2 regions of the Nocardioides sp. CCNWLW239 genome follow, and region 1 is predicted to be linked to the other one. Evidence: riboswitches for the same ligand, from Rfam matches in the RefSeq annotation. Region 1 holds a riboswitch; the other holds the start of a gene.
What was found. A riboswitch is a leader RNA that binds a small molecule or an ion and turns the genes downstream of it on or off. The one in region 1 is predicted to bind cobalamin.
Positions count from the first base shown of each region.

Region 2: linked by a shared signal. The riboswitch ahead of WBG06_RS24515 (ABC transporter substrate-binding protein) and the one ahead of cobN (cobaltochelatase subunit CobN) in region 1 are both predicted to bind cobalamin.

Region 1 covers NZ_JBBBNW010000008.1:36,029-43,058, forward strand. The annotation lists gene cobN (cobaltochelatase subunit CobN) at 1-1,891, opposite strand, end outside; cobalamin riboswitch at 1,926-2,045, opposite strand; gene WBG06_RS23700 (GNAT family N-acetyltransferase) at 2,045-2,608, opposite strand; gene WBG06_RS23705 (phytoene desaturase family protein) at 2,619-4,067, opposite strand; gene pcaDC (bifunctional 3-oxoadipate enol-lactonase/4-carboxymuconolactone decarboxylase PcaDC) at 4,077-5,228, opposite strand; gene WBG06_RS23715 (lyase family protein) at 5,240-6,538, opposite strand; gene pcaG (protocatechuate 3,4-dioxygenase subunit alpha) at 6,547-7,030, opposite strand, start outside.
Region 2 covers NZ_JBBBNW010000008.1:200,396-207,425, reverse strand. The annotation lists gene WBG06_RS24535 (ABC transporter permease) at 1-643, opposite strand, end outside; gene WBG06_RS24530 (ABC transporter permease) at 640-1,683, opposite strand; gene WBG06_RS24525 (sugar ABC transporter ATP-binding protein) at 1,680-3,206, opposite strand; gene WBG06_RS24520 (NAD(P)H-dependent oxidoreductase) at 3,385-4,083, shown strand; cobalamin riboswitch at 4,113-4,299, shown strand; gene WBG06_RS24515 (ABC transporter substrate-binding protein) at 4,354-5,406, shown strand; gene WBG06_RS24510 (FecCD family ABC transporter permease) at 5,535-6,524, shown strand; gene WBG06_RS24505 (ABC transporter ATP-binding protein) at 6,521-7,030, shown strand, end outside.

The DNA of each region.
Region 1 (7,030 bases):
CCTCCATCAGCCCCTCCAGCCGGGCGATGTCGCCGTAGGACTCCGCACGGGCCATCGGCGGCACCAGGTGGTCGACGATCGTCGCGTGCGCGCGGCGCTTCGCCTGCGCGCCCTCGCCTGGGTCGTTGACCAGGAACGGGTAGATCAGCGGCATGTTGCCGATCGCGGCATCCGGGCCGCAGGAGGCCGACAGTGCGGCGTTCTTGCCGGGCAGCCACTCCATCGAGCCGTGCTTGCCCAGGTGCACCACAGCGTCGGCCCGGAAGCCGTGCTCGAGCCAGCGATAGGCGCCGAGGTAGTGGTGCGACGGCGGCAGGTCCGGGTCGTGGTAGATCGCGACCGGGTTCTCGCCGAACCCGCGCGGCGGCTGGATCAGGATGACGATGTTGCCGGCCTGGAGCGTGGCCAGCACGAGCTCGCCGTCGTCGTTGACGAACAGGTTCCCCGGCGACTCGCCCCAGGTCTCGACCATCTGTTCGCGCAGGTCAGCGGGGAGATCCTTGGTCCACTCGTCGTAGGACGCCTTGGAGATCCGGACGTGGGCGTCGGTGAGCTGCGCGTTGGTCAGCCACTCCTCGTCCTGACCACCGGCGGCGATCAGCGCGTGGATCAGCGCGTCACCGGCCGCCGTGTCGTCAGCGCCGTCGAGGAGGCGTACGACCTCGTTGTCCTGCCCCAGGTCATAGCCCTCCTCGCGGAGCCGGCGGAGCATCCGGATCGCGGAGACCGGGGTGTCCAGGCCGACCGCGTTGCCGATGCGGGCGTGCTTGGTGGGGTAGGCGGAGAGCACCAGCGCGAGGCGCTTCTCGGCGTTGGGCGTGTGGCGAAGTCGGGCGTGGTTGACCGCGATCCGGGCCACCCGCGCGGCCCGCTCGGGGTCGGCGACGTAGTGGGGGAGGCCCTGCTCGTCGAGCTCCTTGAAGGAGAACGGGGCGGTGATGATCCGCCCGTCGAACTCCGGGATCGCGATCTGGTTGGCCGAGTCGAGCGGCGTCACGCCGTCGTCGGAGGCCTCCCACTCCGCCCGCGACGAGGTCAGACACAGGCCCTGCAGCACCGGGATGTCCAGCGCCGCCATCCGCTCCACGTCCCAGGCCTCGTCCTCGCCACCGGCGGAGGCGGACGCGGGCACCGAGCCGCCGGCCGCGAGCACGGTCACGATGAGCGCGTCCAGGCTGCCGAGCGCCTCGTAGAGATCGTCGGGGGCCGAGCGCAGCGACCCTGCGAAGACGGGTACGCCGGTGGCCTGCCCGGTCGCGTCGATGGCATCGGCCAGGGCGTGCGCGAACGCGGTGTTGCCGCTGGTCTCGTGGGCGCGGTAGTAGAGGATCCCGATGCGAGGCCGGTCATCGAGCGCCGTCCGGTGATCGAGCGCCGTCCGGTGATCGAGCGCCGTCCGGTGATCGAGCGCCGTCCGGTGATCGAGCTTGTCGAGATCCCCGACAGACGAGACCCGCTCCGCGAACCCCCAGGCCGGCACCTCCGCCGGCGGCTCGAACCCGAACCCGGTCAGCAGCACCGTGTCGGAGAGGAACGCGTGCAGCTGGGCGAGGTTGGCCGGCCCGCCCTCGGCGAGATAGCGGTGTGCCTCCGCGGCGACGCCGATCGGCACCGTCGAGTGCTCCATCAGCTCGGCGCTCGGCTGCTGCTCGCCACCGAGGACCACCACCGGGATGCCGCGCTCCTTGACGGCGCCCAGCCCGTCCCACAGGTCGGACGGCGAACCGAGGAGCCGGAAGACGACCAGGTCCGCGTCGGCGACGACGGCCTCGAGGTCGGTGGCCCGCGACGGGTTCGCCCAGGCGTAGTCGGCGCCGCTGGCGCGGGCCGAGAGAAGGTCGGTGTCCGAGGTGGACAGCAGGGCGATGCGTACGCGTGCAGAGTCGGCCATGCCGGGTTCCTCCTAGGGGTTCTCGCCCCGTCGATCGGTCGGATCACCCGTGGCCAGTGTCTGGCTGCGTCCGCGCTCTCGAGCACGGACATCACAGTGGCGGAACCGCCCCGGACTCTCACCGGGTTCCTGCACCACGAGCGTGCCCGCAGCCTACCCCGCGCGGTGGGCGAGCCAGGCCTCGCGGGTGATCTCGTACTCGACCTCACCGTCCGCGTGCCCGGCCAGCGGCTCCTCCCACTCCTGGTCGAAGCGGCGTACGAAGCTCATCCCGACCGAGACCATCGTCGCGCGGGAGGCCTCGTTGACGGCCATCGTCTGCGCGATCACCCGCTCGATGCCGAGATCCTCGAACCCGTGCCGGAGCAGCTCGAGCGAGCCCTCCTTCGCGTAGCCCTGCCGCCAGTTCCGCTGGGGGAGCCGATAGCCGAGCTCGGCCGCATCGGTGCGCGGCGGGTTGTCGGGCAGCTCGAACATGTAGAGCCCGACGGCCTCACCCGCCGCCGAGTACCCGATCCACTTGCCCAGCGCCTCCGTCTCCCGCGCCGAGCGGAGCCACGTGTGCATCCGCTCCTCGGTCTCCGCCGGCGTCAGCGCCCGGGTGAACAGATGGCGCAGCACCACCGGATCGGAGTTGAGGTCGACCAGGAACGGCAGGTGCTCCTCGCTCAGCGGGACCAGCTCGAGGCGCTCGGTGTGCAGGATCGCTTGGGGCATGAGCGAGAGGCTAACCACGAGGTACGCCGCCGGCACCTGGTTTCTGGGCCAGGCCGAGGTGGCGCAGCGCCCGTCGGGCGGCGTGGTAGCCGCACATGCCGTGCACGCCCGGCGCCGGCGGCGTCGCGGCGGAGCACAGGAACATCCCCGGGATGCCGGTGTCGTAGGTGGCGAGGGTGGGGCGGATGACGAGCTGGCGCAGCGTGTTGGCGCCGCTGCCGATGTCGCCGCCGACGTAGTTGAGGTTGTAGGCCGCATAGTCGGCCGGGGTGGTGACGTGGGTGTCGACGATCTGCGAACGGAAGCCGGGTGCGAAGCGCTCGATCTGGGCCAGGACCGCGTCGGTCGCATCGCCCTCGTAGGCGTGCGGGACCTGGGCGTAGGCCCAGACCGGGTTGAGGCCGCCGGCCGAGCGCGACGGGTCGGCGACGTACTGCTGTCCCACGAGCACGAACGGTCGCTCCGGCATCCGGCCGTCCGCGATCGCCCGCTCGCTCGCCGCCACCTCCGCGATCGTCCCGCCGAGGTGCACGGTGCCCGCGCGCCCGACCTGCGGGTCGCGCCAGGGGATGTCGCCGCGTAGCGCCAGATCGAGCTTGTATGCCGCCGGTCCGTGCTGCCACCGCCGCATGGCCCGTCGTGGCCGCTGCGGCAGAGCGTCCCCGACGATGTCGGCGAAGCCGCCGGGGCTGGTGTCGAAGAGGGTGACGTCCGCCTCGGGCAGGTCGGCGCGGCTGCGGACCGTGACGCCGGTGACGACGGTGCCGCCCAGCTCTTCGAGGAGCCTCGCCAGGGCGAGGGTGATCGAGTGGGAGCCGCCCTCGGCGACGGGCCACCCATGCCGGTGCCCGCTGACCACGAGCATCGTGCCCACCGCCGAGGTGCCGGGCCGGTCGAGTGGCTGGAACGCGTGCGCGGCGCAGCCCGCGAAGAGTGCTCTCGCCTTCTCCTCCCGGAACGCCCGCGCGAGCACGGTCGCCGGCGGAGCGGCCCGGAGCCCGAAGCCGGCCATCCGGAACGGCGTCCTCGGCAGGCGCAGCAGCGGAGCGAGGATCTGGTCGGTGAGCGAGTCGAAGTCGCGCACGACGGGGCCGAACACCTGCTCCCAGCGCCGTCCATCGGCACCCAGCCCGGCAGCCGTCGTCTCGACCGAACGGTGCAGCAGCGCCGCCTCGCCCCCATCGAGCGGGTGGGCGAGCTCGATCTCGGGAAAGCGCCAGGTCAGGCCGTATCTCTCCAGCTCCAGCTCGCGGAAGAGGGGCGAGGCCACCCCGAGCGGATGGATCGCCGAGCAGACGTCGTGGCGCAGGCCGGGGAGGGTCAGCTCGGCGGTTCGGGTGCCGCCGCCGACCGTCTCGCCGGCCTCGAGGACCGTGACCTGCACTCCATGACGCGCCAGCACGATCGCGGCCGCCAGGCCGTTGGGACCGGCGCCGACGACGGTTGCGGTGTGCGTCATGGCGACAAGTTATTCGTTCAGGACCCGGTTGGCGACCGCGAAGGCGGTGTTGGCGGCGGGCACGCCGACGTAGATCGAGGTCTGCAGGATCACCTCGATGATCTCCTCGCGAGTCAGCCCGTTGGTGAGCGCGGCGCGGAGATGGAACTCGAGCTCCTCGAAGTGGCGACCTGCGACCAGGGCGGTGAGCACACCGATCGAACGGTCACGACGGGCGAGGCCCGGGCGGGTCCAGATCGTGCCCCAGGCGTAGCGGGTGATCAGGTCCTGGTAGTCGCGGTTGACGTCGGTGATCGCGGCAGTGGCCCGGTCGACGTGAGCGTCGCCGAGCACCTGGCGGCGTACGTTCATCCCGGCCGCATAGGCCGGGTCCGCCGCGGTGACGTGCGAGGTGATCAGGCTGGCGACGGCGTGCGGTGCCTCCGCGGGAGCGAGGTGGCCGACGCCGTCGAGGGCGACGAGCCGCCCGCTGCGCACGCCCACGGCGATCTCCTCGAGCGAGGCCGGCGGGGTCGGGGCGTCGTCGACCCCGGCGATCGCCAGGACCGGCGCGGTGATCTCGGCGAGTCGGCCGCGGACGTCGTACGCCGCCAGTGCGTCACACACGAGCGCATAGCTCTCCGCGTCGGCGTCGCGCAGCGAGTGGAGCAGGATGCCGCCCCGCTCGGGCTGGCGCTCCAGGAAGCCGGGGGCGAACCAGCGCTGGGTGGATCCGGCGATCTGGGAGGCGGTGCCGGCCTCGCGGACCGTCGCTGCCCGGTCGTTCCAGCCCGCGGGCTCGCCGATCTTGGCGCCGGTGTTGGTGAGCACCGCGGCCTCCACCCGAGTGGGCGCGTCGAGCAGCAGCTGGAGCCCGACAGCCCCACCGACCGAGTCGCCGGCGTAGGCGAAGGCGCCGTGGCGCTCTCCGCGGTCGGTGAGAACCCGGTCGACGCTCGCCAGGACGCCGGCCGCGAGGTCGGCCATCGAGAACGCGTCGGTGGTGGGGGTGCCGTGGCCGTGGCCCGGGAGCTCCCAGCCGATGACGTGGAAGCTGTCCGCGAGCAGCTCAGCGGTGGCGCTCCACAGCGCGGTCACCGAGGTGCCCAGGGACGGTCCGACCACCAGGAGCGGCTTGCTCGCGTCTCCGGCCAGCTCGACTGCGGTGATTCTCGGGGTCATGACCCTTCCCTTCAAAGTTCTGTCTTCCAGGTTTCGTGGGCTCGGGCGATGGTGGTGTCGATGAGCGCGTCGGCAGCGCCGAGACTGAACTCGAGAGAATTGGCCGCGAGCCCGGAGGCGGCCTCGGATCCGGAGAGTACGCGGTGTCCTGAGCTTGTCGAAGGGCCGTCACCCACGAACTCCGTCAGCGACCGCTGCTCGGCCAGCAGGTCAGCCCCTGCGGCCTCGGCGGTGGCCCGCATCCGGGCGGCGTCGACACGGAGCCCGGCGAGCAGCTCGCTGGTCTGCGAGGCCGCGACGGCGCTGCGACGGGCGAGGGTCTGCAGGGTCTCCCACTCGACGTGCCAGGCACCGTCGGGCCGCTCGTCGACGTAGCTCGCCGCGGCGGTGTGGAGGGTCGAGGCGAGCGAGGGAGCAGCGAGTGCGTGGCGACGGATCAGGACCGAGAGCACCGGGTTCGACTTGTGGGGCATGGTCGAGGAGCCGCCGCGCCCAGCGCCTGCCGGCTCGGAGAGCTCGCCGATCTCCGGGCGAGTCATCAGGGTGACGTCGGTGGCGATCCGGCCCCAGGTGTCCGCCGTGGTGACCAGCGCATCGGCCGCCGCGGTCAGCGGGGCGCGATTGGTGTGCCAGGGCGTCCGAGGGACCAAGTCGAGGGCGTTCGCCGTGGCCGAGACCGCCGCCTGTGCTGCCGCCACCGGGTCGGCGAGGCCACGGAGCCGGGCCAGCTCGACGACCGCCGCCAAAGTCCCGGCCGCGCCGCCGACCTGGGCAGGCAGCGACGTCCGAGCGTGCCGGAGACCCTCAACGGCGTCGGTCAGGCCGGAGAGCCAGGTCGCGGCCTTGAGACCGAACGTGATCGGCACCGCGTGCTGGGTCAGGGTGCGCCCGGCCATCACGGTGGCGCGGTGCTCCCGAGCGAGTCCGACCAGTGCGGCAGCCTGGGAGGCGAGCTCACCCTCGACCCGGTCGAGCACATCACGCAGACAGAGCACGAGCGCGGTGTCGACGACGTCCTGGCTGGTCAGGCCCTTGTGGAGCCATCTGGCGGCCTCGCCGTCGAGGCGGCCACGCAGGAGCTTGACGAGCCCGATGACCGGGTTGCCCCCGCCTTCCGCGCCCTCGGCAAGCACAGGAACATCATCCGCGGAGACCAGGTCGGCCAGCGGCGTACGCGCTTCTTCCGGGGCGATCCCGGAGGAGACGGCCGCGGCCAGCCAGGCTTCCTCGACCCGCACCATCGCGGCGAGATAGGCGCCCTCGGAGAAGAGATCCCCGGCGCGCTCCTCGCCGGGCCACAACAGCGACATTCGACTCCTCAGCCGTAGGTGAGAAAGGTGGTCTCGCGGTCGCCCTGGAGGTGGATGTCGAACCGCAACCCGGTGGCGTCCGTGGTGGCTACCAGCGTCGCACGCTCGTCCTCGGCCAGCGACACCAGCAGGGGGTCGCCGGCGTTGGCGGGGTGCTCGGGCAGGTAGATACGGGTGTGCAGCTTGTCGAGCAGGCCGCGGGCGAAGACGGTGACAGCGAAGAACGGCGCCGAGCCGTCCGTGGACGCTCCCGGGAGCACGGTCGAGAACGTGTAGCGGCCGTTCAGGTCCGTGTCGGCGCGCCCCCAGCCGGTGAACGTCCAGCCGTCACGGTGCAGCGACCCCTCGGCCTGCGGGACGTTGCCCTCGGCGTCGGTCTGCCAGATCTCGAGCAGCGCGTCGGGGATCGGGTTGCCGGCGCCGTCGTAGACCCAGCCGTGCAGGCGGATCGAGCCCGGGCTGCCCGGCGGGACCAGGTCGGCGTCGCCGTCG
Region 2 (7,030 bases), 160 kb from region 1:
TGCTGAGACCGGCGGCGAAGATGCCCCGGCCGAAGGGGGTGAAGTGCAGGATGACCGCGAAGACCACGATCAGCGCGACCAGCGGGATCGTCATCAGCGGGATCTGGGTGTCGCCGATCCGGGCCTGGACGGCGTCTCCCCAGGAGTCCGGCCAGTCCGTGATCGCGGTGGTGCCGAGCGCGCCGACCGCGATGCCGCGGAAGAGCGCCATCGTGCCGATCGTGACCGCCAGCGACGGCAGCCCGTAGCGCGTGACCAAGACGCCGTTGAACGCTCCGGCGACCGCGCACGCGAGCAGCGCGAGCACCATCGCAGCGACCATCGGCACGCCCTCGCGGTGCAGCACCCCGAACAGGACGCTGGAGAGCCCCACGACGCTCGCCACCGAGAGGTCGATCTCGCCGGTGATGATGATCAGCGTCATCGGCAGCGCGATCAGCAGGATCGGCGTGATGTCCAGGACCAGGAAGTAGACCGTGATCGGGTCGGAGAAGTTGAGGATCGCGATCGAGGCGTACGTCCACACCACCACGAGCAGGGCGACAATCGCCGCGTCCCTGGTCATCAGGGTGCGTTGCCACCACGGCTTGGCGTGTGCTGCGTACGTCCGGGCCGGTGCCTTCTCGGAGAGCAGAGCACTCATGAATCTTCCCTCTCTGCGAGGAGCTTGTCGTGCTGGCGGCGGGCGAAGTAGCGGTCCAGGACGATCGCGCCGATGATCAGCGCACCGACGACGGCCTGCTGCCAGAAGTCGGGGATGCCCAGGACCGGGAGCGCCCGGTTGATGGTGGTGAGGAGGTAGGCCCCCAGGGCCGCCCCGAGGACGGTTCCGCTGCCGCCGAAGATGGCCACGCCACCGACGACGGCTGCGCCGACGGCCTCGAGCTCGATGCCCTGGCCGACTCCGGAGCTGATGGTGCCGTAACGGGAGACGTACAGGATCCCGGCGAGTCCAGCGAGCGCGCCCGAGGTCGCGAACGCCTGCAGGACCCGGCGCTTGTCCCGCAGCCCGTAGAGAGTGGCCGCGTCGGGGTCGGAGCCGATCGCGTAGAACTCGCGGCCGACCCGGGTGGAGCGCATCAGGTAGATCGCGACGGCGAGCAGCGCGAACGAGATCCAGGCGAGGTTCGGGATGAACAGGAAGGATCCGGTGCCGAAGTCGAGCAGCCCGGGCGGGATGTCGGAGGCGTTGATCCGGTCGCTGCCGGCCCACTCGAGCATGATGCCGCGGTAGATGTAGAGCGTGCCGAGGGTGATGACCAGCGCCGGCACCTTGGCGAAGGCGACCAGCACCCCGTTGACCAGCCCGAGCAGGGCGCCCGCGGCAACGGCGATCAGGACGACGACGAGCACCGGAAGCCCGGTGTCGAGGAAGAGCCGGCCGGAAAGGTACGCCGTCAGCCCGAGCGTCGAGCCGACGCTGAGGTCGACGTTGCGGGTGACGATCACCATCGCCTGGCCGATGGCCAGGCAGACGAGGATCGCGGGGGTCAGGGTGAGATCGCGCCAACCGTCCGTGCTGAACAGGAAGTTGGGGTTCACCGCCGTGGTCACCACCAGCAGCGCGATGAAGGCGACGGCGATGCCGGTCTCACGCTGCTTGAGGAGCCAGGTCAGCCGGCTGGTGGCTCGGTGGCGTGGCTGCGGCGCGGCCGGGGCGGGCGCGTCGAGCGTGGTGGTCATGATGCCTCGCTGACGTTCAGAGTGGTGGAGTGGTGGGCCGTCGCCGCGCGCATGACGGCCTCAGGGGTCGCGTCCTCGCGGCTCAGCTCGGCCGTCTGGTGGCCCTCGCTGAGGACGATCACCCGGTCGGCCATCCCGAGCACCTCAGGGAGCTCGGAGGAGATCATCAGGATCGCGAGACCCTCCTGTGCCAGGGTCGAGAGCAGCCGGTGGACCTCGGACTTGGTGCCGACGTCGATGCCTCGGGTGGGCTCGTCGATGATCAGCACCTTGGGCCGGGTCGAGAGCCACTTGGCCAGGACGACCTTCTGCTGGTTGCCGCCCGAGAGGGTGCCCGCCAGGGTGTCGAGCGTCGCGGCCTTGACCTCGAGCCGGGCTGCCCAGTCGGCGGCCGAGCGGTTCTCGATGCCGGTGCTGATCAGGCCGGTGCGTGCCAGCCGGCGGCTGGTCGGCAGGGTGATGTTGCGTGAGATCGGTGCGTCCAGGACGAGACCGTGCTGGCGACGGTCCTCGGGCACGAATGCCAGACCCATCTCGATCGCCCGTCTCGGGTCACCCGGCGGGACCGGCTGCCCGTCGAGGGTGACCTCGCCGCTCTCGTAGGGGTCGACCCCGAAGATCGCTTGCGCGACCTCGCTGCGTCCGGCGCCGACGAGGCCGGCCAAGCCGACGATCTCGCCCTCATGGACGGTGAGGCTGATGTCGTGGAACAGGCCGGTGCGGGTGAGACCCCTGACCTCGAGCAACGGCTTGCCGACGGTCGCCTCGAGCTTCGGGTAGAGGTCGGAGACCTCTCGTCCGACCAGGCGCTGGACGATCTCGTCCTCGGTGACCTCGGAGATGGGGTCGGTGGAGATGTAGGCGCCGTCACGCATCACCGTGATCGTGTCGCACAGCGCGAACACCTCGTCGAAGCGGTGCGAGATGAAGACGACGGCGCAGCCCTGGTCGCGCAGCGTGCGCGCCACGGCCATCAGCCGGTCGACCTCGTTGCCGGACAGGGCCGCGGTCGGCTCGTCCATGATCAGGACCTTGGCGTCGAGAGAGAGCGCCTTGGCGATCTCGATCAGCTGCTGGTCGGCGATCGAGAGGCCCTCGGTCGGGCGGTCGGGCTCGATCGGCACGCCGAGCCTGGCGAACAGCTCGACGACCTCGGTGCGCATCGCGGCGCGGTCGATCCGGCCCCAGCGGTTGGTCGGCTGGCGTCCCATGAAGATGTTCTCGGTGACCGAGAGATCGGGGAAGAGGGTCGGCTCCTGGTAGATGACCGCGACGCCGGCCTGCTTGGCGTCGGCGGTGTTGCGGAAGTCGACCTGCTCCCCGGCGAGCAGGTAGTCGCCCGAGTCGCGGCGGTAGAGCCCGGCGACGATCTTGACCAGGGTCGACTTCCCGGCCCCGTTCTCCCCCACGAGCGCGTGGATGGAACCGGCCTCGACCCGGAGACTTCCGGACCGGAGGGCGCGTACGGGGCCGAAGGACTTGGCCACGTCCCGCAGCTCCAGTGCGGCGGGTGTGTCCAGCATGGGCAGCTCCTCGAATTGAAAGGTTTCAAGCCTGGTTTACGCTAGTGATGGCAATCACATACGTCAACACTCTTCGGCCGCTAATTTGAGCGAGGTTCGGACTTTGTCGTCAGAACGGGTCGAGGCCCACGGGCCTCCAGGTGGGAATCGGACCGCGCCAGACCGCGTTCAGAGACCCATGCACGCACTCTGGGTATGGGCACATCCGAACGCGTCGTCGCTCAACGGGCGGCTGCAGGAGATCGGCCGGAACGCTCTCGTCGCGGGCGGTTGGACCGTCGATGAGATCGACCTCTATCGAGAAGGTTTCAATCCCCTTCTGGTGGAACGGGGCGAGGCAGACGTACGCCACCACCAGGACCGCCTGCGGGAGGCCGATCTACTGGTCGTGCAGTTCCCGCTGTGGTGGTACTCGGTGCCGGCGATCCTCAAGGGCTGGATCGACCGGGTCTTCGAGTCGGGGTTCGCCTTCGACGTACCGGATCCGGAGACCGGCAAGCCGCTCAAGTACGGCAAGGGCGGCCTGGTCGGCAAACGCGCCCTGACCGTCGTCACCGCCGGGGACCGGGCCGCGACCCTCGGCCCACGCGGGATCAGCGGTCACATCGAGGACGTGCTGTGGCCGCTGCTGCACGGCACCTTCTGGTACACCGGCATGGACGCGCTGCGCCCGCACCTGATCACCGACGCCGACACCGTGGACCCCGAGGCCATGGCGCGGATCGAGGCCGATCTGCGCGTACGTCTCGAAGGCGTGATGACCGAACCGCGGATCGCCTATCGACCGATGGTCGACGAGCAGTACGACCACACGATCAGGCTCCACGACTCGGTCGCGCCCGGGCAGGACGGGCTCAGCGCTCACCGCGAGCGCTGAGGGCGTTCGCACGGGCGCGTGGGCGCGCCTGCTACGGTCGTCGGGCCAGCCGCTCGGGACGTAGTCCCGGCACGGGAACCCGGTGAGAGTCCGGGACTGACGCGCAGCGGTGTGGGTGACGGACGGGACACTGTGCCACTGGGCTCTCGGGCCTGGGAAGGCGTCTCGCGCCGGTCGATCCCGAGTCCGAAGACCTGCTGGCCCTGCAGCAGACCGCTGCCGGTCAGCACGGGCGACGCGCACCAGCCCGCGACCCGCCCGAGGACCGACGTGCACCTGTCCCGCCCCACCCGAACGACCCTGGCCCGATCGATCGCCGCGACCACCGTCCTGGTGCTCGGCTCCGCGTCGACCGGCTGCGCCGCGGACCAGCCCGCCGACGCGCAGCAGGCCGCCGCTGACACCGCCGGGTTCCCGCTCACACTGACCAACTGCGGCCGGGAGATCACGCTCGAGGCACCGCCCGAGCGGGCGGTCTCGCTCAACCAGGGCTCCACCGAGATCCTGCTCTCGCTCGGTCTCGCCGAGCGGATGGCCGGCACCGCGGTGTGGACCGACCCGGTGCTCGACGAGCTCGCCGCGGACAACGAGCGGGTTCCCCGGCTCGCCGACAACTGGCCTTCCTACGAGCGCGTCCTGCAGGCCGAGCCGGACTTCGTCACCGCCTCCTTCATCAGCACCCTGGGCGACGGCGGGGTGACCACACCCGAGGACCTGGAGAAGCTCGGCGTCGGCTCCTACCTCTCCCCCGCCGAGTGCCTCAAGGACAACGAGGGCGACGACGACGGCACCCGCGTCGACGCCCTCGAGATCGAGACGATCTACCAGGAGATCACCGAGCTCGCGAGGATCTTCGGGGTCCCCGAGCGCGGCGAGAAGCTGGTCGCCGACCTGAGCCAGCGGCTGGAGACCGCCCGGGCGAAGGCGCCTGCGCGCGAGGTGAGCGCGATGTACTGGTTCGCCAGCTCCGAGTCGCCCTACCTGGCCGGCTGCTGCGGCGGCCCCGGGATCATCAGCCGCGCCCTCGGCATGGAGAACGTCTTCGACGACACCACCGACGAGTGGCCGCAGATCAACTGGGAGACCGTCGCCGAACGCAACCCCGACGTCATCGTGCTGGGCGACCTGACCCGCAAGAACCAGACCGCCGAGACGGCGCGCGCCAAGATCGAGTACCTGAAGAGCAACCCGGTCACCGCCAAGATGGACGCGGTCCGCAACGACCGCTTCGTGACCGTCTCCGGCGCTGAGCTCAACCCTTCGATCCGCACCGTCTACGCGGTCGAGAACGTCGCCTCGCAGCTCGCCGACCTCGGCCTATGAGATCGAGCCGTCACCCCTGCCTGCCGAGGCGTCACCCCGGTCGGCCGACATGGCACGTACGTGACGCCTCGGCCGACCTGCCTGACGCCTCGGCCGACGTACGTGACGCCTCGGCTATCAGGAGACGCGTGCTGCTGGCCCTGGCTCCGCTGGTGGTGCTGGCCTCGGTCGCCGGCGCGATCACCGTCGGCCCCTCCGACCTCAGCATCGCCGACGTCTACGGGGTCGTGGCCGACCGCGCCGGGCTGGGTTCCTCCGACCTCACCCTGCTCCAGCAGAGCATCGTGTGGGACCTGCGGCTGCCACGTACGCTGCTGGCGGGGATCTGCGGTGCCGGCCTCGCCATCTGCGGGGTGATCCTGCAGTCGCTGCTGCGCAACCCGCTCGCCGACCCGTTCGTGCTCGGCATCTCCTCGGGCGCCTCCACCGGCGCCGTCTCGATCGTGGTGCTCGGCGTCGGATCGGGTGCGATCGGCCTCTCCACCGGGGCGTTCGTGGGTGCGCTCGTCTCGTTCGCGCTGGTGCTGCTGCTCGCCTCGCTCGCGGGCGGCACCACCGACCGGCTCGTCCTGGCCGGCATCGCCGCCACCCAGCTGTTCTCGGCCCTCACCTCGTTCATCGTGTTCACCGCGGCCGACGCGGAGCAGACGCGTGGGGTGCTCTTCTGGCTGCTCGGGTCGCTCTCCTCGGCGAGCTGGACCGACGTGCTCGTCTGCGGGGTGATCGTGCTCGGCGGGCTGCTCTGCTGCATCGCGGGGGCCGGGTGGCTGGACGCCTTCGCGTTCGGGAACGACGCGGCCGCCTCGCTCGGCGTCGACGTCGCGCGCATCCGCATCGTGCTGCTGGTGCTGACCGCGCTGATGACGGCCGTGATCGTCTCCACCTCCGGGGCGATCGGGTTCGTCGGTCTGGTCCTTCCCCATCTGGCCCGCGCGCTGGTCGGGGTCGGCCACCGGCTGCTGCTCCCGGCCACGGCGCTGCTCGGCGCGATCTTCCTGATCTGGGTCGACACCGCGGCCCGGACGGTGATCGACCCCGAGGAGCTCCCGGTCGGGGTGGCGACCGCGCTGATCGGGGTGCCAGCGTTCGCGCTGGTGCTGATGAGGGCGCGTCGATGAGCGAGCTGGATGCGTGGCGGGTGCGGTGGGCGCCCCGGGGAAGGCTCGTCGTCGACGACGTGTCCCTCCAGGTCGAGGACGGCGCGACCGTCGGGCTGCTCGGACCCAACGGCTCCGGGAAGTCCTCGCTGATCCGGATCCTGGCGGGCCTTCGGCCTCCGGACTCCGGCGACGTCCTGCTCGACGGCAGCCCGCTCGCGGGCATGTCCCGACGGCGGCTCGCACGTCGCCTGGCCGTCGTCGAGCAGGAGCCGGCGACCAGCCAGGACCTCCGCGTACGCGACGTCGTCGCCCTCGGCCGGGTCCCCCATCGTCCGCCCTGGGGGCCCGACAGCGCCCGCGACCGAGCCGTCGTCGAGGAGGCGGCTGCCCATGCCGGGATCGCCGACCGTCTCGAGCAGCGTTTCGCGACCCTGTCGGGCGGCGAGCGGCAACGTACGCAGATCGCTCGAGCACTCGCCCAGGAACCCGAGATCCTGCTCCTGGACGAGCCGACGAACCACCTC